3 regions of the Pseudomonas sp. Tul2A7 genome follow, and region 1 is predicted to be linked to each of the others. Evidence: riboswitches for the same ligand, from Rfam matches in the RefSeq annotation. Region 1 holds a riboswitch; each other region holds the start of a gene.
What was found. Region 1 has a riboswitch for cobalamin ahead of cobO (cob(I)yrinic acid a,c-diamide adenosyltransferase). Riboswitches for the same ligand answer to the same signal wherever they lie in the genome.
Positions count from the first base shown of each region.

Region 2: another riboswitch for cobalamin. It lies ahead of ACOYXJ_RS22375 (TonB-dependent receptor plug domain-containing protein); the one in region 1 lies ahead of cobO (cob(I)yrinic acid a,c-diamide adenosyltransferase).
Region 3: another riboswitch for cobalamin. It lies ahead of ACOYXJ_RS25745 (CbtB domain-containing protein); the one in region 1 lies ahead of cobO (cob(I)yrinic acid a,c-diamide adenosyltransferase).

Region 1 covers NZ_CP186499.1:167,164-174,441, reverse strand. The annotation lists gene hda (DnaA regulatory inactivator Hda) at 1-359, shown strand, start outside; gene ACOYXJ_RS00875 (C40 family peptidase) at 574-1,191, shown strand; gene ACOYXJ_RS00870 (C40 family peptidase) at 1,412-1,948, shown strand; gene ACOYXJ_RS00865 (PQQ-dependent sugar dehydrogenase) at 2,083-3,396, opposite strand; gene ACOYXJ_RS00860 (hypothetical protein) at 3,463-4,047, opposite strand; cobalamin riboswitch at 4,211-4,440, shown strand; gene cobO (cob(I)yrinic acid a,c-diamide adenosyltransferase) at 4,522-5,133, shown strand; gene ACOYXJ_RS00850 (cobyrinate a,c-diamide synthase) at 5,130-6,530, shown strand; gene bluB (5,6-dimethylbenzimidazole synthase) at 6,527-7,177, shown strand; gene cbiB (adenosylcobinamide-phosphate synthase CbiB) at 7,174-7,278, shown strand, end outside.
Region 2 covers NZ_CP186499.1:5,008,358-5,015,635, forward strand. The annotation lists gene ACOYXJ_RS22365 (ABC transporter substrate-binding protein) at 1-101, opposite strand, end outside; gene ACOYXJ_RS22370 ((2Fe-2S) ferredoxin domain-containing protein) at 98-457, opposite strand; gene ACOYXJ_RS22375 (TonB-dependent receptor plug domain-containing protein) at 457-2,394, opposite strand; cobalamin riboswitch at 2,487-2,692, opposite strand; gene ACOYXJ_RS22380 (LysR family transcriptional regulator) at 2,738-3,631, opposite strand; gene ACOYXJ_RS22385 (zinc-binding alcohol dehydrogenase family protein) at 3,742-4,749, shown strand; gene ACOYXJ_RS22390 (L-dopachrome tautomerase-related protein) at 4,798-5,970, shown strand; gene nfsB (oxygen-insensitive NAD(P)H nitroreductase) at 6,025-6,678, shown strand; gene ACOYXJ_RS22400 (putative quinol monooxygenase) at 6,706-7,014, shown strand; gene mdeB (alpha-ketoglutarate dehydrogenase) at 7,051-7,278, shown strand, end outside.
Region 3 covers NZ_CP186499.1:5,782,325-5,789,602, reverse strand. The annotation lists gene ACOYXJ_RS25770 (acyltransferase family protein) at 1-937, shown strand, start outside; gene nfuA (Fe-S biogenesis protein NfuA) at 995-1,579, shown strand; gene cobM (precorrin-4 C(11)-methyltransferase) at 1,724-2,470, opposite strand; gene ACOYXJ_RS25755 (cobalamin biosynthesis protein) at 2,552-2,965, opposite strand; gene ACOYXJ_RS25750 (CbtA family protein) at 2,962-3,663, opposite strand; gene ACOYXJ_RS25745 (CbtB domain-containing protein) at 3,675-3,872, opposite strand; cobalamin riboswitch at 3,997-4,218, opposite strand; cobalamin riboswitch at 5,110-5,321, shown strand; gene cobW (cobalamin biosynthesis protein CobW) at 5,421-6,494, shown strand; gene cobN (cobaltochelatase subunit CobN) at 6,498-7,278, shown strand, end outside.

The DNA of each region.
Region 1 (7,278 bases):
AAGAGGCGATGTTTCATCTGTTCAACCGTCTGCGTGACAGCGGTCGGCGTCTGCTGATCGCCGCGTCAACCTCTCCGCGTGAACTGCCGGTCAAACTGGCTGACTTGAAATCGCGCCTGACCCTGGCGCTGATTTTCCAGATGCGTCCGCTCTCCGATGAAGACAAATTGCGTGCCTTGCAGTTGCGCGCATCGCGTCGCGGTCTGCACCTGACCGATGAAGTCGGGCATTTTATTTTGACTCGCGGCACCCGCAGTATGAGTGCGCTATTCGACTTGCTTGAACAGCTCGATCAGGCCTCTTTGCAAGCTCAGCGCAAGCTGACCATTCCCTTCCTGAAAGAAACGCTAGGCTGGTAACGACGCGGCTTTCAGCGTGTCTCGGCATATTTCAGGCGCCAGAAAATCCGCTTTCCTGCAGGGTGTGCAGGGCGCGTATCGGTTCAAATGGGCTTAAGCGCTTAGATGTAAACGAGAAACCGAGAAGTCACAAAAAGATCGATTGAATTTGCAAATGAGGTTGATAGCGGGCATAGTCTCGGCTTCTTTACAACTATCAGCCACGGTCGTGCCCATGCTAAAGCGCTTCGCACCCCTCGTGCCTCTCGCACTCGTCACCCTGTTGTACGGTTGCGCTGCTCATTCTCCAGTTCAAGAGCAGCCTCAACAGGTTAAAAATTCTGCCACGGCTCAGTCTTCCGTTATTTACCAGGAAGAGCTCGACACCGAAAAAGAACTCAACGAATTCAATGGCAAGAAGCCTTATCAGCTTCCTGTTCTGGCCGACAGCATCCTCGAACGCGGCATGTCCCTGATCGGTACCCGTTACCGTTTCGGCGGTACCTCTGAAGCCGGTTTCGATTGCAGCGGTTTTATCGGCTATCTGTTCCGCGAGGAAGCCGGCATGAACCTGCCGCGCTCGACACGCGAAATGATCAACGTTGATGCACCTCTGGTCTCGCGCAGCAACCTTGAGCCGGGCGATCTGTTGTTCTTCGCCACCAACGGTCGTCGCGGTCGTGTCAGTCACGCCGGGATCTACCTCGGTGACAACCAGTTCATCCACTCCAGCAGTCGTCGCAGCGGCGGTGTTCGCATCGACAGCCTGGGTGACAGCTACTGGAGCAAGACTTTCATCGAAGCGAAACGCGCATTGGCCAACGCTCCGACTGTAGTTACTGCTCGCAAGTAATTCCCTCGATGTCGCTGCGTTCGCGGCGACAATCAGGCTCCCGGCAACGGAGTAGACGTAGACTTTACAAGGTGAAGTTAAAGTCTTACTTGAAGTTTGCCGCGTAGCCGCTAGAATCCTGTATCTATATTGATGGCAAACCGCCTGCGTGCTCACGTAGGCGGTTTTCTTTTCTGTCCATCGGCAGAAAAAGCCGCAGCCAGATCAGGATGTTCTGCTTATGACGATGACGGCCCGCCTCACATTGATCTTCTTCGCAGCGTTGCTCAGCGCCTGCGCCAGTCGTACACCGCCGCCTGCGCCGGTGGTTCGCGCACCGGTCGTGTTCGGCCCGTCCCAAGCTTTTTCACCGGCTGCTGAAGACGTGCTGTTTCGCGCGCTCGGTCTGGTCGGCACGCCTTATCGCTGGGGCGGCAACACGCCGGATTCAGGCTTTGATTGCAGTGGGCTGATCGGTTTTGTCTACCGTGATGCGGCGGGCATCTCTTTGCCGCGTTCGACGCGTGAGCTGATAGTCATGCAGGCACCGAATGTCGGCAAGGAAGGCTTGCAGACCGGCGATCTGATCTTCTTCGCCACCAATGGCGGCTCGCAGGTCAGTCATGCGGGAATTTACGTCGGCGAAGGGCGATTCGTGCATGCGCCGGCTACCGGCGGCACGGTGAAGCTGGACAGTCTGTCGAAGGCGTATTGGCAGAAGGCTTATCTGAGTGCCAAGCGGGTGTTGCAGCCGGAGCATCTGGCGCATAACCCGTAATTCAAGTTGCCCAAAAACTAATGTGTAGGAGTGAGCCTGCTCGCAATGATGGTGTCACATTCAACATCAATGTTGAATGATCGACCGCTATCGCGAGCAGGCTCACTCCTACAGTTGTTTGTGCATGGCGAAAACTATTTGCTGGCCGACACTCGCCACACCTTGTTGCCAACATCATCCGCCACCAGCAAGCCACCTTGCTGATCGATCACCACGCCCACCGGCCGACCCAAAGCATTCTCGTCCTTGTCGAGGAAGCCGGTCAGTACGTCCACCGGTTTGCCGCTCGGCTTGCCACCAGTAAACGGCACGAAAATCACTTTATAGCCACTGTGCGGTTTGCGGTTCCATGAACCATGCTGGCCGATAAACGCGCCTTCCTTGAACTGCGCCGGCAGGTTGTTGCCCTCGGCGAACGTCAGGCCCAAAGACGCAGTGTGCGGTCCGACGGCATAATCCGGGGCAATGGCTTTGGCCACCAGCTCCGGGTTTTGCGGCGTCACGCGCACATCGACATGCTGACCGTAGTAACTGAACGGCCAGCCATAGAAACCACCGTCCTTCACAGAGGTGATGTAGTCCGGCACCAGGTCACTGCCGATCTCGTCGCGCTCATTCACTGCTGTCCACAGCGCGCCACTTTTCGGCTCCCAGGCCAGGCCATTGGGGTTGCGGATGCCTGAGGCGAAAATCCGGTGATTACCGGTCGCCCGATCAACTTCCCAGATCGCCGCGCGACCTTCTTCCTTATCCAGACCATTTTCGCCAACGTTGCTGTTCGAGCCGACCGTGACGTACAACTTGCTGCCGTCCTTGCTGGCGATGACGTTTTTCGTCCAGTGGTGATTCAGCGTGCCGCCGGGCAGATCGACAACCTTGATTGGCTGCGACTTGATCTCGGTCGCGCCGGGTTCGTAGTTGAAGCGCAGCAGGCGATCGGTATCGGCGACGTAAAGATCATTGCCGACCAAGGTCATGCCGAACGGCGAGTTGAGGTTTTGCAGAAACACCGTGCGTGTCTCGGCCACGCCATCGTGATCAGCGTCGCGCAGCAAAGTGATGCGATTCGGGCTTGGCACGCCAGCGCCGGCCTTGCCCATGACCTTCTTCATGACCCAGCCACGAATGCCACTGCTGTCATCAGGCTTTGGCGGGGCGTTGGTTTCTGCCACCAGCACATCGCCGTTGGGCAGCACGTAAAGCCAGCGCGGATGGTCGAGGCCTTCGGCGAATGCAGCGACTTGCGTGCCAGTCGCTGCCGTCGGTTTAGCGCCCTGGGGCCAGCCGATCGCCGGGGCGATGTTCACCGTCGGGATCAGGGTCTTGTTCGGTTCGGGCAGCTTCGGCGACGGGCCGGTACCGTCGGAGACTTGCAGGCTGGAGGTTTCACCGCAGGCGGCGAGACCTCCGGCGAAGGCGATGACAAAAACGAGCTGGGGCTTGCGCATTGCTGATCTTCCCTATGAATGCATTCCTAATCATAGAGGAGGGCGCAAGCCCGATGGTTCAACTGCTCAGCCGCGGGCTTCCTTGAACAGCACGGCGATGCCCGGGTGATAGTTGCCGGCTTCGCTGCGCAATTTGCGATAGGCGTAAGGGAAATACCAGGCGACCGCGCAGGTGTGTTCCTTTTGCAGATCGTCGACCATGTCCTGCAGCTCTTCGGGGCTGGCGCTGTGCTGGGCTTTTTGCGGCGCGACAAACAGGCAGCCAAGCTTGAAGTCGCTGGCATAGCTGATGCGTTTGGCGTCGTTGGTGATGTCGAGCAGGGCTTGAGTCAGATTGAGGTTGGTAACCTTTGGCCAGCGCTGGGTGGCCTGGATAAAGGCGCGGTCTTCGGCGCCGGCGAGAAACAGATCGGCGCGGGCATTGCGCTCGCCTTCTTCATTCTGTTTGCGCGTGGCAGTGTCATTCAAAGTGACCAGCTCGGCCATCCACGCCGCTGCCGAGAGCAGTCCGAGATTGGCTTTCTCGTCATGCCAGTAAGGGGTGTCGCTGTCGCCGCGCACGGCATTGTAGCGGTCGATACAGTCAAACCAGCGTTCAAGCACCGGGCGCAGGAATTCCAGGCGCGGGTTGCTGATGATCATGCCTTGCATCGTCATCATCCTTTATTGTTGTAGTGGGCTTTTCGGGAAAGGCATGGCTCTTTGATATCATTTGTATCAGTGTGGCACAAGATTGGCGGCAGATAATTGATCAGCGGCAGTTATTCGCCCGATGGCCGCCTCTTTAATTGACGCTCCACCCCCAACCCTCTAACCTTCGCGGCTTGTTTCAGGTGCTCTGTGACCGCTGTCGACAGAGTGAAACAGGGAAGCCGGTGAGGGTTGTCTTCAAGCGAAGAACCACCACGATCCCGGCGCTGCCCCCGCAACGGTAAATGAGTGAAAACTGCGCCTTGAGCCACTGCCTCGACAGAAGCGGGAAGGCGCGCAGTCAGGCCAACGCCGCTCATGAGCCCGGAGACCGGCCTGATCCATCCAGCGGCATCACGGTGGGCGATGCCAGGCTTTTTGCCGTCTATTCCTGTGCCTGCCCGCCGTTATCCAGCCTCAACGGAGAGCTCCCCCATGACTGATTCCCCCGAGCGCGACGAACGCCATCTGGCGCGTATGCAGCGCAAAAAAGCCGTGATCGACGAACGCATCGCCAACTCGCCTGACGAGTGCGGCCTGGTACTGGTGCTGACCGGCAACGGCAAAGGCAAAAGCAGTTCGGCCTTCGGCATGCTCGCCCGCGCCATGGGCCACGGCATGCAGTGCGGCGTGGTGCAGTTCATCAAGGGCCGCAACAGCACCGGCGAAGAGTTGTTCTTCCGCCGCTTTCCCGAGCAAGTCCGCTTCCACGTGATGGGCGAAGGCTTCACCTGGGAAACCCAGGACCGTCAGCGCGACATCGCCGCCGCCGAAGCCGCGTGGGCTGTCTCTCGCGAATTGCTGCGTGATCCATCGATCGGTCTGGTGGTGCTCGACGAACTCAACATCGCCCTCAAACACGGCTACCTCGATCTTGATCAGGTGCTTAGCGATCTGCAGGCGCGTCCGCCGATGCAGCACGTGATCGTCACTGGTCGTGCGGCCAAGCCGGAAATGATCGAAATGGGCGACACGGTCACCGAAATGGGCATGCTCAAACACGCCTTCCAGGCCGGTATCAAAGCGCAGAAAGGCGTCGAACTTTGAATCAACCACGTCACTGCCCGGCGGTGCTCATCGCCGCGCCGGCCTCCGGTCAGGGCAAGACCACCGTCACCGCCGCGCTCGCCCGTTTGCATCGCAATCAGGGGCGCGAGGTGCGTGTGTTCAAATGCGGCCCGGATTTTCTCGATCCGATGATTCTCGAGCGCGCCAGCGGTGCGCCGGTGTATCAACTGGACATGTGGATGGTCGGCGAGCAGGAAAGTCGTCGGCTGTTGTGGGAAGCCGCCGCGGAGGCGGATCTGATTCTGATTGAAGGCGTGATGGGCCTGTTCGACGGCACGCCTTCCAGCGCCGATCTGGCGCGGCACTTCGGCGTGCCGGTGCTCGGCGTGATTGATGGGACGGCGATGGCGCAGACCTTTGGTGCGTTGGCGCTGGGCCTGGCGAAGTATCAGCCGGATCTGCCGTTTGCCGGTGTGTTGGCCAACCGTGTCGGCACGTTGCGCCATGCGCAGTTGCTCGAAGGTAGCCTCACTGAAGGCCTGCGTTGGTGCGGCGCATTGTCCCGCGAGACCGGTATCGAACTGCCGAGTCGCCATCTCGGCCTGGTCCAGGCCAGCGAACTGAATGATCTCGATGTGCGTCTCGATGCCGCCGCCGATGCATTGGCCAGCAGTTGCGAGGTAGCGCTGCCACCGGCCGTGGAATTCGCCGCGCCTGATGTGATCGCCGTCGAACCGTTGCTGAAAAACGTGCGAATCGCCGTTGCCCGCGATGAAGCGTTTGCCTTCACCTACGGCGCGAGTCTCGATCTGTTGCGGGCGATGGGCGCCGAGTTGAGTTTCTTCTCGCCGATCCGTGACACGCAATTGCCTGGCGCTGACAGTCTGTATCTGCCCGGTGGTTATCCGGAATTGCACCACGTTGCGTTGTCGCAGAACACCGCGATGTTGGAGGCGATTCGCGCGCATCATGCAGCGGGTAAACCGTTGCTCGCTGAGTGTGGCGGGATGCTGTATTTGCTCGATTCGCTGACTGACGTTGAAGGTGCTCGCGCCGAATTGGTTGGGCTGCTCAAAGGCGACGCGGTGATGCAGAAGCGTCTGGCGGCGTTGGCGTTGCAAGCGGTGGATCTGCCGGAAGGCTCGCTGCGTGGGCACACGTATCATCATTCCCTGACCACCACCGAACTGACGCCGATTGCGCGTGGCTTGAGCCCGAATGGTGGGCGCGGTGCCGAGGCGGTTTATCGTGAGGGGCGGATGACGGCCTCTTATGTGCACTTCTATTTTCCGTCGAATCCTGCGGCTGTCGCTGCACTGTTTGCGCCTGACTCCGAAGCCGCCTTCGCGAGCAGGCTCGCTCCCACAGTTGAAACAGTGGTGACTGAAGCAATGCAATCCCCTGTGGGAGCGAGCCTGCTCGCGAAAGGGCCATGACCGACAACGCATTCTCCGAAGCCGAGCGCGAAGCAGTTTATCGAGCCATCGCCGAACGCCGCGACATGCGCCACTTCACTGGCGGCACGGTCGAGCCGGAGCTGCTGCGCCGACTACTGGAAGCCGCCCACCAGGCCCCGAGTGTCGGCCTGATGCAGCCCTGGCGCTTCATTCGCATCAGCGACCGCAGCCTGCGCGGGCAGATCCAGAACCTCGTGGAAGAAGAGCGCGTGCGCACCGCAGAAGCCCTCGGCGAGCGCAGTGACGAGTTCATGAAACTCAAGGTCGAAGGCATCAACGACTGCGCCGAAGTGCTGGTCGCGGCGCTGATGGATGATCGCGAAAAACACATCTTCGGTCGCCGCACGCTGCCGGAAATGGACATGGCGTCGTTGTCTTGTGCGATCCAGAATTTGTGGCTGGCCTCGCGCGCCGAAGGCCTCGGCATGGGTTGGGTTTCGTTGTTCGAGCCGCAGGCGCTCGCCGATTTGCTGAAGTTGCCCGAAGGCGCCAAGCCTCTGGCCGTTTTATGTTTGGGTCCGGTCAAGGAATTCTATCCGGCGCCGATGCTGGTACTCGAAGGGTGGGCGCAGGCGCGTCCGCTGAATGAGTTGCTGTTTGAGAATTACTGGGGAGTGAGTCAATGAGTGTGGCGTTGTTGAGTGTCGCCGCAGTGGCGCTGGATGCGCTGCTCGGTGAACCGAAACGCTGGCATCCGCTGGTGGCGTTCGGCAATTTTGCCGGGCGC
Region 2 (7,278 bases), 1.8 Mb from region 1:
GTTGGCGCAAGGTGCCAGTCTTCGCCGCAATTGCTGAAACTGTCAGCCAGCAGCGCTGACGAGCAGAGCAGGGCGCCGAGCCCACACCAGAGCTTCCTCATGTGCGCGCCTTGATCAGCAAATCCTCGACCACTTCACCGCCGACCAGATGCCCGTCGACCAATCGCTGCACATCTGCCTTGCTGTGCACGCCATACCAGCAGCGCTCCGGATACACCGTCAGGATCGGCCCCAGATTGCACGGAAACTGGCAGTGCGTGCGGGTCAACAGCACGCCGCCCGGCGTCTCGATGCGATCGTGCGCGAGCAAATGCCGGCGCAAGGTTTTCCATAACTGCAAGGCGCCGCGCTGAGTACAGCGCGGGCCGGTGCAGATGAACACGTGGCGCGCATGCTCGGGAAGGTGCGACCAGTCCGGGTGCGTGTCGACGCCGTCGACGGTTTTGATTTCACTCATCAGAAACGGTACGTGTAGCGCACTTCGGAGGTGAACGGCCGGCCGAGGTTGTCAACGTTGCTCGAGCGGCTGGTGACATAATCACGGTCGAACAGGTTCTCCACCAGCAGGCTCACGCGGTGTTGGTGGGCGTGGTCGAGGTAGCGATAAGCGTCGGCGTCGACCACCGAATAGTTGCCGTATTCAACCTGTTTCGAACTGGTGATGTCGCGTATGTAGCGGATCGCGCCGCCGGCACCCCACAGGCGATTTTCCGATTCATAACCCACGCGGGAACGGGCGAAGAAGCTCGGGATGTCATTGATGGTCGCCCCCGTGCGCGATTCGGTGAGGTTGCGGGTCATGTCCGCTTGCAGGCTCCACTGATCGTTGAGTGCCAGTTTCGCGTCAGCCTCGAAACCGCGCATCCGCACCTGGTCTTCACCGTTGACCCACTGAATGCCGTCGAGGGTGATCAAGTCGTCGATCTTGCGTTTGAACAGAGTCACGCTGGCGCTGAATTCGCGATCCCGCAGAAAGCCTTTGTAGTCGACACCCAGTTCCGCGTTGCGGCTTTTTTCCGGTTTGAGATTACGGTTGCCGATCTCGTCGCCCGGTTCGTTGACGAACAGTTGCTCGGCGTTCGGCAGTTTGTAGGCGCTGCCGTATTGGCCACGCACGGACCAGTTGTCGTTGAGGTCATACAGCGAAGTGAGCATGCCGACCGTGGCACCGTCGCCGCCGCTCATGGCTTCGTGGCGAACGCCAATGCTCGGGTGCCAGTTCGGCAGCGCGTCGATCTGCGGGCGCAATTGCGTGTAGAACGCATGCGCTTCGGCCTTGTCGTTATCGATGATCAGTACATCGTCCTGGCCCTTGAACCATTGATTGTCGGTGCCAAACACCAGCACATGGCCGCCGGGCAATTCAGCCTTGCCTTCGGCCTGCACACCCCAGTCGGTGAAGCCCCAATAGTCGTTGTGGTTGATGACTTTGGTGCCGCCGCCGGCGACGTTGTTGACCCGCGTGTAGCGCGTGTCCCAGTCGTTGAGATGACCTTTGACGAAGTAACTCAGGCGCTCGTTGATGTTCTGCTCAAAGGTCGCCGTGGCGATCTGCTGCACGCGATCGTTGGTGGTCGTGTGATTGTCGACCGGGCGGGCGAAGTCGAGATTGGCGTCGGCATATTGGTAGAACAGTTCCAGCCGCGAATCATCGCCGAACGACTGAATGGCCTTGCCGCCGAAGGTGGTGACTTCGTAGGCACGTTTCTTCTCGCTGACGTTTTTCATGTCACGGTTGCGATACGGCTGGTAACCGTCGGAGACGTTGTGGCTGACGTACGCCAGCAAGCCGAGATCGCCGAAACCGTTGGTGAAGATATTCTCGACCCGAGCGTCTTCGCTGGTGCCGCCGAAACTGTCGACGCCCAGATTCACTTCGCCGGAGGTTTTGCGGCTCTGCGGGCTGCGGGTGACGATGTTGATCACCCCCGACACCGCTTGGGTGCCGAACAACAGGCTCTGCCCGCCCTTGAGCACTTCGATGCGCTCGATGGCATTGGCCGGCAGGGTGTCCAGATACAGGCCGCCGTACAGTCGATTGTTCAGGCGCACACCGTCGAGCAGGATCAGCGTGTCGTCGTTGCGCCCGCCGAGCAGCGAATAGGTGCCGTAATCGAACGGGCCGTTTTTCGGCGCAACGTACAGGCCGGGAATGAACATCTGCATGACACGGCTGACATCGGCGCTGGGGCCGGCGCGCTCGATCTGTTCGCGGCTGACGATCTCGACTTTACTGCCGAACTTGGCCATGTCGGCGACAGTGGTCGATTCCACTGACGGTGCAGAAACGATTTGCTGATTGAGTTCCAGCGGCGCGTCGTCGGCCAGTAGCAGCGGGCTGAACAGGCAGCCAAGGAACAGGGTTGGAGCACAAGTGTTGAAAGGTCGAATCATTGTCTTCTCGAAAAGGATCTTCGCAGAAGAGCATGCAGGAGAAGGCATCGCGCACAGCCAATACCGGCCCATGCCCGCCCACCGCAGGATTTTGCCAAACAGCATTTCAGGCCGGTCTCCGGGCTCGCGCGTATCGAGGCTTTCACCTTCCCATGGCCGAGTGGCCACAGTGGTCTGTCGAAAGCATCACGCGCATACCGTTGCGGGGGCAGCACCGGACTTGTTCGAAAAGAACGTACCGGTTTCCCGTTTCACCCCATGCACGGCGGCAGGGGGCACCTGAAACAGGGCGGCATCTGAACATTCGACGGGCGGTTCGTCAATGTGGCAAGCAACGGGGGGGCTATTGGATGCGTTCCAGAGCGGCAAACTGGCCACTCAACCACGTATAAAGCTGAGACACCGCCGGGCTGATCTGCTTGCGATGCGGGCACACCAGACTCAAGGGTGAGGCATTGCCGGGGAAATCCTTCAGCAGCACGATCAGTCGCCCTGCGATCACGTCTGCACTGACGTCCAGCCAGGATTTGTTGGCGATGCCTTCGCCGCTCAACGCCCAGCGGCGCACGACGTCGGCGTCGTCGCTGAACATCGGTCCCGAGACCTGGATCGTTTCACTGCCCAGGCTCCACTTGTCGTAGACCCGGCCACCTTGCTGGTAGAGCAGGCAAGGGTGGTTGTGCAGATCGTCCGGTGTTTGCGGGTATCCGTGGCGCTCCACGTATTCCGGTGCGGCGACCAGCACCCGCCGGTTCCACGGTGCCAACGGCAGCGCCACGTAGTTGGCATCTTCATTCGAGCCGTATCGAATCGCCACGTCTACCGGGTCGCGAAACAAGTCTGCGATCTGGTCCGACAGAGAAAATCGCAAGGTCAGCTCCGGGTGCTGGCGGCGAAACAGCGTAAGCCACGGCAGCAAAATGTTGCGCCCCAGATCGGACGGCGCCGTCACTTGCAGCACACCGCGCAACGTGGCGTTTTCACCGCGCAGGTTTTCCTTGCCTTGCTTGAGCGCCTCCAGCACCGAGTGGGCGGTGGGCAAGTATTGCTCGCCCTCGGCGGTTAATCGCAGGCTGCGGGTGGTGCGCGCAAACAGGCGCACGTCCAGCTCACGCTCCAGACGCTTGATCGCCGCGGCAACCTGACCGGGCAATAAATCGGCCTCAAGGGCGGCAGCGGTGAAGCTGCCCAGCGCGGCGCTGCGGGTGAACAAACCAAGATCATCAATGCGGATCATTTTCACTCCTGCAGTGAAAGTGTTGGCCCATTCTGCTGGTTTTTCTTTGTGCCTGGGAAGTCGAAGATGGCGGCAAGTGAGCACATCAGCTCTTCAGACAGCGAGTTTCCATGAAAGCCATCACCTTCACCCAACACGCTTTGCCCATTGAAGATCCGCAATCGTTGCAGGACATCGACCTGCCGGTGCCGACTCCCGGCCCACGGGATTTGCTCGTAGAAGTTCGTGCGGTGTCGGTCAATCCGGTCGATACCAAAGTGCGCGCCGGCACTTTCACCAAAGAACCGAAAATCCTCGGCTGGGATGCCGCCGGCATCGTCCGTGAGGTCGGTGCTGAAGTGACGCTGTTTCAGCCTGGCGACGAAGTGTTCTACGCAGGCTCCCTTGCCCGCACCGGCAGTTATAGCGAATTTCACCTGGTGGACGAGCGAATCGTCGGGCACAAACCGCGTTCGTTAAGTGCAGCGGATGCGGCAGCATTGCCGTTGACGTCGATCACCGCCTGGGAATTGTTGTTCGACCGTCTCGGTGTCAGCGAAGGTTCAGGGCAGGGCAAGTGCCTGTTGATCACGGGGGCAGCGGGCGGCGTCGGCTCGATGCTGGTGCAACTGGCCCGACAGTTGACGCGGCTGACTGTCATCGGCACCGCCTCGCGGCAGGAAACGGCTGACTGGGTCCGGCAGTTGGGCGCGCATCACGTCATCGATCACAGTCAGCCGCTGCTCGCACAGTTGCAGGCACTGGGCATTGACGAGGTCAGCCATGTCGCCAGCCTGACCCATACCGAGCAGCATTTTGCCCAGCTGATCGAAGTGCTTCGACCACAAGGGCGTCTGGGCGTGATCGACGATCCTGAAAGCCTCGACGTGATGCCGCTCAAGCGCAAGTCGCTGTCGCTGCACTGGGAGCTGATGTTCACCCGTTCGCTGTACGAAACCCCGGACATGATCGAGCAGCATCACCTGCTCAATCGCGTCAGCGATCTGATTGACCAGGGCATTTTGAAAACGACTGTCGGTGAACATTTTGGCGCGATCAACGCGGCAAACATGCGCCGTGCCCATGCCTTGGTCGAGAGCGGCAAGGCCCGAGGCAAACTGGTGCTCGAAGGTTTCTGATTTCACTCATTCAGACGGGCCTGCACGCGGGCCTGTCAGGAGCAGCTCATGCGTATGAAAAAGCTTTCTGCTGCATTGGTCATGGTCATGGCGGCGCCGTTCGCCCATGCAATCAGCGCCGTCGCGTTGCCGGCCAATGCCCCCGCCGACCGATCGTTCGGCACGCTCGAACAGGTCCATGCGTTCTACGACGCGATGCCCACCGGCGTGACCGTCACCGAAACCGGGCGCATCTTCGTCAACTTCCCGCGTTGGGGCGACAACGTGCCGTTCACCGTGGGCGAGATCCGCGACGGCAAAGTCGTGGCTTACCCGAACGCGGCGATCAACCAGGAAAACCTCAACGATCCCAGTGATGGTCTGATCAGCGTACAGAGCGTGGTGGCCGACGGGCGGGGCCGTGTCTGGTTGCTCGATACCGCCGCGCCGGGTTTCGCCGACCCAAAACCCAAAGGCGCGAAGCTGATCGCGGTGGATCTGGTCAGCAACAAGATCGTCAAGCGTCTGGTGTTCCCGGACAACGTCATGTTGCCGAGTACCTACGTCAACGACATGCGTTTCGACTTCCGCACAGGCCCAGAGGGTACGGTCTATCTCACTGACTCGTCCCTGCGCGGACCGGGTGCGATCATCGTCATGGACATCGCCAGCGGCAGTGCCATGCGCCGTTTGAGCGGTGTGCCGGCGACCTCGGTTGACCCGACCTTTGTCCCGGTGGTTGAAGGCCTGTCACTCACCGTTGAAGGTCCGGACGGCAAGCGCAGACCGCTGGGCGTGGCCTCGGACGGCATCGCGCTGTCGGCGGACGGCAAGACGCTGTATTTCACACCGCTGTCGAGTCGGCACCTGTATTCGGTGGCCACCGCGTTGCTGCGTGATGCCAACTTCAGTGAACAGCAACTGACGGCTGCCGTGCAGGATCTGGGGGAGAAGGGCGCGTCCGATGGTCTGGAGGCTGACGCCGCCGGCGCCATCTATGCCGGCGATTACGAGCACAACTCGATCCGCAAGCGTCTGCCGGACGGCCAATGGCAAACGCTGGTCCACGACCCGCGTCTGCTCTGGCCAGACACATTGTCCATTGGCCCCGATGGCTATCTGTATTTCATCGCCAACCAGTTGCATCGCCAGGCGGCATTCCGTTCCGGGCAGGATCAGCGGCAAAAGCCTTACAGCCTGATGCGCCTGAAGATCGACGCAGCGCCGGCGCCGACACGCTGATTTTCAAGCGGCATTGAGTTCTGCGTTTTCACTTTTCAGATCAGGAGTTCAATCATGGATCTCGTTTCTCTGGCCAAGCGCCGATTCACCACAAAAGTTTTCGATGCCGACCGCAAGATCCCCAGGCACACACTGGAGTTGCTGCTCGAACAACTGCGCAACAGCCCGTCGTCGGTCAACTCTCAGCCTTGGCATTTCGTGGTTGCCGAGAGTGATCAGAGCCGGGCGCGAATCGCCCACAGTACCCAGGGACCGTTCAGCTTCAACCAGCCGAAAATACTCAACGCGTCGCACGTCATCGTCTTTTGCACTCGCACACATCTGCCGGAGGAATACCTGCAAGCGTTGCTGGCTCAGGAAGCCATGGACGGGCGTTTTCACAATGCCGAGGCGCGAGCAGGGCAGGAGCGTGGGCGGCGCGGTTTTGTCGATCTGCATCGCTTCGATCAGAAAGACCTGCAGCACTGGATGGAAAAGCAGACCTACCTCGCGCTGGGCACATTGCTGCTGGGTGCCGCCTCGCTGGGTATCGACGCGACGCCGATGGAAGGTTTCGACAGCAAAGTCCTCGACAGTGAACTGGGCCTGCGCGAACAGGGCTTCATCAGTCTGGTCGTGGTGAGCCTCGGCTATCACAGCAGCGAAGACTTCAACGCAGGCCTGCCCAAGTCGCGCTTGCCGGCCCAGTCGCTGTTTACCTTTCTCTGAATGCAACCGGTCCCTGGAGTATTGAAGATGAGCAAGTCTGCAGAAACATTGATCTCGATTGCCGTGCTCAAGGCCAGGTCAGGCCAGGAACAGGCCCTGAAACAAGACTTGCTGGCGCTGGTGGAACCGACACGCGCAGAGCCGGGCAATCTCGACTATGTGTTGTTTGAACTGCGCGACCAGCGCGGCACGTTCTACATGCGCGAGGCCTTCAAGGATCAGGCGGCACTGGATGCGCATTTCGCCATGCCTTACTTCAAGCGCTTTGCCGCCGCGGCGGATGAGCTGCTGGAGGAGCCGCTGCAACTGATATTTCTTGAGCACGTCTCGAACTGATCCAGTCGTCCATTCAACCTGTCAGGGTGTTCTGCCATGAAAGATACCGCGCCACGGCCAACCCACGGAACGCCGGTTCACGAAGACATCGATGCCATTGAAACCAATGAGTGGCTGGAAGCCCTGGCAGGTGTCGCCAAAGTCGGCGGCAGACCGCGCGTACGGTTCTTGCTGCTGCGCCTGGCCGAGCAGGCCAGCCGTCTCGGCGTGCAAACGACGGCGAGTGCGTATTCGCTGTACCAGAACACTATCGCGCTCGAACAG
Region 3 (7,278 bases), 1.0 Mb from region 1:
GGCACACGGGCCGATCGGGCAATTGTTCATCGACAAAGGCGCAGTGGGCGTGGATATATTCTTCGTCATCAGCGGCCTGGTGATTTTCCTCTCGACCGAAAACAAACCACTGCCGCCCGCGCGGTTTCTGCTTTATCGGCTGTTTCGCATCGTCCCGGCGTATTGGCTGTACACACTGCTGATGGCGCTACTCGTGGTGTTCGCCCAGCCGTTGCTGCCGGATCAGTCTGTGGACTGGGGGCATCTGCTGCTGTCGTTGCTGTTCATTCCGACTGAGAACCCCGGCGGCTACGGTATCTATCCGACGCTGAATGTTGGCTGGACGCTAAATTACGAAATCCTGTTTTACGTGCTGTTTGCCTGGGCGTTGCTGTTCCGCCTGCAGGTGCGCCTGCTGGTAGTCGCGGCGTTGCTGTTTGCAGTGAGTCAGGCGTGGACCGGGTTTGGCTGGATCAGCGAGTTTTACCGTTCGGACATCGTCTATGAGTTTCTGCTGGGGATCGGCATCGGCATGCTCTATCGCCGGGGCTGGATCGGTGCGGGACTGTGGCTGCCACTGGCCACCATCGTCGTGGCGTTGCTGGCGATTTATCATTTGGCACCGGCGCCGAGGTTGCTCAACTGGGGCGTACCGAGTGCGGTGCTGGTGATGGCGTGTATCTCACTTGAGCGTTATGTCGAGCGCAGTCGCGTCCTCAAGCTCCTCGGCGATTGCTCGTATTCGGTGTATCTGATGCACGTTCTGGTGCTGTCGGCAGGCGGTTATCTGGCCCGGCGCTACGGCATCAATCCGTATTTGATGTTTGTCGTGTGTGCGCTGGCCATCGGCGTCGGCTCCTGGTTGAGCTACGAATGGGTGGAAAAACGCAGCTATCGCTGGCTCAAGGCGCGAATCGACGACGAGCCCGACGAGAATCTTTCCCGACAAAAATACTAGGACTTTGTCCGGCGCAACGATTGGCGTAAACTGCGCCCAAGCCTGCGAGGAGTTTCCATGACCGCTATTACCATTACCGACGCCGCCCACGATTACCTGGCTGATCTGCTCTCCAAGCAGAACACCCCGGGCATTGGCATCCGCGTCTTCATCACCCAGCCTGGCACCCAGTACGCCGAAACCTGCATTGCCTACTGCAAGCCGGGCGAAGAAAAACCTGAAGACACCGCGCTGGGGCTGAAAAGCTTCACCGCGTATATCGATCACTTCAGCGAAGCGTTTCTCGATGACGCCGTGGTCGACTACGCCACCGACCGCATGGGCGGCCAGCTGACCATCAAGGCGCCAAACGCCAAAGTGCCGATGGTCAACGCCGAAAGCCCGGTCAACGAGCGCATCAACTACTACCTGCAAACCGAAATCAACCCGGGGCTGGCCAGCCACGGCGGTCAGGTCAGCCTGATCGATGTGGTTGAAGACGGCATCGCCGTTCTGCAGTTCGGAGGCGGTTGCCAGGGCTGCGGCCAGGCGGACGTAACCCTGAAGGAAGGCATTGAGCGCACCTTGCTCGAGCGCATCCCTGAACTGAAGGGCGTTCGCGACGTGACCGACCACACGCAGAAAGAAAACGCCTACTACTAAGGTGTTCGCTGCGGACATGAAAAACGGCGCCCCGTGAGCGCCGTTTTTTTATGGGTGACATTCAGGAATGCATTCGCGAGCAGGCTCGCTCCCACATTTGATCGCATTCCAAATGTGGGAGCGAGCCTGCTCGCGAAGGGGCCTTCATGGGCGATAGAGGTGAGCATGCCCGGCGCGATACAACGATGATTCGCTAAACACCTCACTGCCCAAAACGCGACCCACCAGAATCAACGCCGTACGCCGAAACCCCTTGGCCTCAACCTTTTCAGCAATATCTGCCAGCGTCCCGACCACCCAGTCCTGATCCGGCCACGTCGCCCGGTGAATCACCGCAATCGGGCAGTCGGCGCCGTAATGCGGCAGCAGTTCCGCCAGAATCTTCTCCAGATGATTGACCCCCAGATGAATCGCCATGGTCGCGCCGTGCTGCGCCAGACTGCCGAGTTCTTCGCCTGCCGGCATGGCGGTTTTATCGGCATAGCGGGTCAGAATCACACTTTGTGAAACATCCGGCAGGGTCAGTTCCGCTCCGAGCAACGCGGCACAGGCTGCCGTTGCCGTCACTCCCGGGATGATTTCGAACGGGATATTCAACTCACGCAGATAACGAATCTGCTCACCAATCGCGCCATACAGGCTCGGATCACCGGAATGCACCCGCGCCACATCGTGGCCCTTGGCATGCGCGGTTTTGATCAGTTCGATGATCTGTTCCAGATGCAATTCAGCGCTGTTGACCACCGTTTCGGCTTGATGGCCGTCGAGCACTGCCGCCGGCACCAACGAGCCTGCGTAGATAATCACCGGGCAACTGCGGATCAGCCGCTGGCCTTTGACAGTGATCAATTCCGGGTCGCCGGGGCCGGCGCCGATGAAGTAGACGGTCATCGTTGAATCCTGAGTAAAAAAGGGCACGACCGCGTTGCAGATGAACAACGCTCATGATCAATGGCGGGGATTATCGGGATTTTACGCCGCGCCGGCCAATGCCAACGTTGCCTGAGCGTATTTTTGCCGGGAAATCAGCAGTTTTGCCGGAGCCTGAATCAACTGTTCGGCGAGGGCCAGCGCAGCGCTTTCGGCAACGCCATAGCAGCCGGTTCGTTCGTAGGCGATTTGCGAATGGTGGCTGAGTCGTTGCTGATAACTGGCCAGTTCCTCACTGCTGAAGTACAGCAAGGGCAAAGCCAACTGAGCGGCAAGTTCTTGCAGGCCTGGCTCGTCGCGCTTCAGGTCGATGCTGGCCAATGCCTTGACCGTTTGAAGTTCAATGCGATGTGCCTGTAGGGCTTGGTCGAGTAACGCGCGCAGCGTGCTGGCAGGGCAGCCGCGCTGGCAGCCCAGACCGACCACGAAGGTCGGCGCTGCGCGGTCATGGGTCATGCGTGGTATTGGCCAGCGCTTTTGCGGCGGAACAACCAGGCGCTGATCAGGCCCAGGGCCAGCCAGAACGCTACGTTGGTCAACTGCGAAGCGATTTTGAACTGGGCTTCCAATGCCTCGGGAGCGAGCATCGAATGCACTTGCGGCTGCGGTGCGCCGATCACGTGCGGTACGGCAAGAATCGCCACGCCGAGGATCTTCATCAGCCAGTGACGGCTGAACGCGATCAACGACAGCCCGACCGCAGTCGAAGCGGCCGTGCCGATCCACCACATCTGACGCGAGGCCAGATCCGCAGCGGCTGTGCCCGGCAACTCAGGCGGCAGGCCCAGGGTCGGCGCGAGGACGAAAGTGGCGTAACCGGCCAGGCCCCAGAGCAGGCCTTGCGAGGTTTTGGTCGGTGCGCGCAGGGTGTAGAGGCCGGCGAGCATCAGGGCGAAACCGACGGCTACGACCAGATTACCGCCAGTGGTCGAGACTACGCGCTGCCAGCCGTTTTCCGGCTCCCAGGCCTCGGCATCGTGGGTGTGCGCAGCGGCGCCGGCGGCGTGTTCGTGAACTTCAGCCACGGGTTCGGCTTTTTCGAAGGTCTCTGCCTGAAGAATCAGCGGCGAGACCCAGAAGCTTTGCAGCAGGGTGAGGAGCAGGGCGGCCAGCAGACCGGTGAAACCTGCGGTTTGCGCAATACGCTTGATCATGTCGGCAGGTCTCAGTGGCACGGGAACGCGGCGCTGTGGCGGGTATCGTGGGCGGCGTTGTGCACCGCTTCGATGTGCGAGAAACCGGCGAAGTAGACCAGGCTGGCGCCGAGGATCGACGCAAAGATCGCGGCGCTCAGGCGTTGACTCAGGGTGGCGGTGCTGGAAATTTTGTCCGTGTTGCTGCCGGTGCTGCTGATGATCGACATGGCGCTTCCCTCTGGAATGTCAGTGGGTGAATCGAGCGCATGAAAACCCCTGCGGGTCGGGCTCGCAGAGGTTCGAACAGCGCCCGCCCACCGCGGGTTTGTTATGTTCAGCGACGCACAAGGTGCGGGCTGTGTGTTGCGGGCCGGTCTCCGGGCTCACGAGGGGTTGGCGTCAGGCCGACCTGCAAGCGTCACCTTCCCATGCCTTGCTGACACAGTGGTTTTGACGCTTCGCTCGCTTACCGTTGCGGGGGCAGCACCGGACTGACATGGGCTTGAGTAAAGCACATGATTCACCGGTTTCCCGTTTCACCCTGTGAAGGGCACCCGTAACAAGTTGTGTAGGAGAGCATGGGTTGGGGATTTTAGTCAATTTTGTGGGTGTATATCCGTTGCTGCGGGTGTGGCTGATTACGGTTCCGCCCTTACGGCGGGTCACTTTTGGCAAACGCCCCAAAAGTAACCAAAAGGTCTTCGCCCTGACGTTCGGCCCGCTCGCTAAAGCTCGGGGTTCCTTCGCTCCGGGATCGATCCGGGCGCAGCGTCTCCGGTTTGCTTCGCTGCACCTCCTCTCGCTGTGTTTGGCTGCGCCAAACGGTCGCTGCGCTCCCACCCCCGGATCAATCCCTCCACTCAGCCTGCCGATGGGCTCCAAGATCAAAAGCAGGCGAGCTGCCACTCGGCCTATTGAGTGGTGAAGAGCGCGGGTGTTCGGCTGTTGATTTGCGTTGTTGCTGCCCCTCACCCCAGCCCTCTCCCGAGGGAGAGGGAGCCGATTTTTGGGCTTTTCAAAATGCGCGTTCGACGCGGTATCGCACGTCGGCGTACATCTCCCAAACCACTCGGTCAGTCCCCTCTCCCTCCGGGAGAGGGCTAGGGTGAGGGGCTCTTGATCTGGCTTTGGCTCTTGATCTGGCTTTTGATCTGGCTTTTTTGCCCCTTCGGCAGGCCGAGCGAAGGTGTTCATCCGGGGGTAGGCGCGCAGCGCCGTGCGGCGTAGCCGCATACATCGAGAGGAGGTGCAGCGAAGCAAACCGTAGGCGATGCCCCCGGATGGACACCGTAGCGAGGGAACACTGAGCCTCAGCGAAGTGCCGTACGCCGGGGCAAAGCCTTTTGGGTTACCTTTTCGGCGTTTGGAAAAGGTGACTCGCTGTAAGAGCGAAACCGTCAGCGGCCGCACCCGCAGCAACGGATATACCCCCAATCCAAACATTGACCCAAAACCACACCATGCGTAGCCTTGCGCCTTCGAGGTTCTTCGGCCCACGCCGAAGCTAAGAAGGGAACGCGGTCAATGCCGCGGCTGCCCCCGCAACTGTGAACGGTGATGTTCGCTGCCACGCCACTGCCAGCTCAATCGATGAGCCAGCGGGAAGGCGCAGCCAACGCCAGGCCCAGCGCCTGAACACCGTCAGCCAGGAGACCTGCCTCGTCACAGTTTCTCACTACAACCGGGCGGGGTGATCCGGTGGCGAACGCTTCCGGCGCGCACGCGCGTTGCCGGTTCTCGTCCCGTATGCCCGCCGCTTGCCAAAGGGCATACCGATGAAAACACTGGCCAAACTCCCCGTCACCATCGTCACCGGCTTCCTCGGCTCGGGCAAAACCACATTGCTGCGGCACATGCTCGACAACGCGCAGGGCCGGCGCATCGCGGTGATTGTCAACGAGTTCGGCGAGTTGGGCATCGACGGTGAAATCCTCAAGCAATGCACCATCGGCTGCACCGAAGAAGAAGCCACCGGCCGCGTTTACGAACTGGCCAACGGCTGCCTGTGCTGCACCGTTCAGGAAGAATTCTTCCCGGTGATGCGCGAACTGGTCGCCCGTCGCGGCGATCTCGACCACATCCTCATCGAAACCTCGGGCCTGGCCCTGCCAAAACCGCTGGTGCAAGCCTTCCAGTGGCCGGAAATCCGCAGCGCCTGCACCGTTGACGCAGTGATCACCGTGGTCGACAGCCCGGCCGTGGCCGCTGGCACCTTCGCCGCATTCCCGGATCAAGTCGATGCGCAGCGCAAACTCGACCCGAACCTCGATCACGAATCGCCGCTGCACGAACTGTTCGCCGACCAACTGGCCAGCGCCGACCTCGTCATCCTCAACAAGGCCGACCAGACCAGCCCGGAAGATCTCGCTCGCGTGCGCGCTGAAGTCGCCGAAGAGCTGCCACCGGCGGTGAAAATCATCGAAGCCAGCAACGGCCGTCTGCCGCTGGATGTGCTGATCGGCCTCGGCGCCGGTTCCGAAGAACACATCGACAGCCGTCACAGTCATCACGATCACCACCATGGTGAAGGCGATGACGATCACGATGACCACGATCACGACGCTTTCGATTCAATCTCCATCGAACTGCCGCAAGCCGACGAAAGCCTGCTGCTCGACGCGCTGACGCAACTGGTGGTCAAGCACGGCATCCTCCGTGTCAAAGGTTTCGCCGCCATTCCAAACAAGCCGATGCGCCTGTTGATCCAGGGCGTGGGCACGCGTTTCGACAAGCATTTCGACCGTCAGTGGGGCGCCGATGAAGCGCGCGTTACCCGTCTGGTATTGATCGGCCAGCAACTCGACGCCGCCCAACTCGAAGCGCAACTGCGCGCTGCGCTCAGCGTTTAAGCCATGCACCTGCTCAGGACACAGCCCGGCGGTTTCGTCTCGGATGACAACATTGCCGACCTTGGCCAAACCCCCGCCGAGCTGGTGATCCTGTGCAGCGGCGACTCCAGCCTGGCGCTGCTCGCCGAAGCGGCGCAGCAGTTGCCGGAAGATTACCCGAGCCTGCGTCTGGCCAATCCGATGCAGGTGCAGAATCACGCTTCGGTCGATCTGTACGTCGACGAAGTGCTGCGCCACGCCAAGGTGATCCTGATCTCGCTGCACGGCGGCATCGCCTATTGGCGTTACGGTGTCGAGCGTCTGATCGAGTTGTCCGAGCGTGGTGTGCAGGTGATTCTGGTACCGGGCGATGACCGTCCCGATCCGGAGCTCAGCGACTTGAGCACCGTCAACGCCGAGGATCGCGACCGGCTCTGGCAGTTCTTGCGTCAGGGCGGTCTTGGCAATGCGCTGGATTTCTTCCGCTGCCTGGCCAACCGTTGGCTCGCCCGTGATTACGCTTGGGACGAACCGCAAACCCTGCCGCGCACGGCGATTTACCATCCACAAAAAACCACCGCCGCATTGAGTGACTGGCAAGCCGAATGGCTGCCCGAGAACCCGGTCGCGGCGGTGTTGTTTTACCGCTCGCATTTGCAAGCGGCGAACACCGCGTTCATCGATGTTTTCTGCCAGCGCTTGCAGGCGGCAGGGCTGAATCCGCTGCCGATCGCCGTGGCCAGTCTGAAAGAGCCCGGCTGCCTGACGGTGGTCGAGGATTGGCTGGACGAAGTGGAGGCGGGGG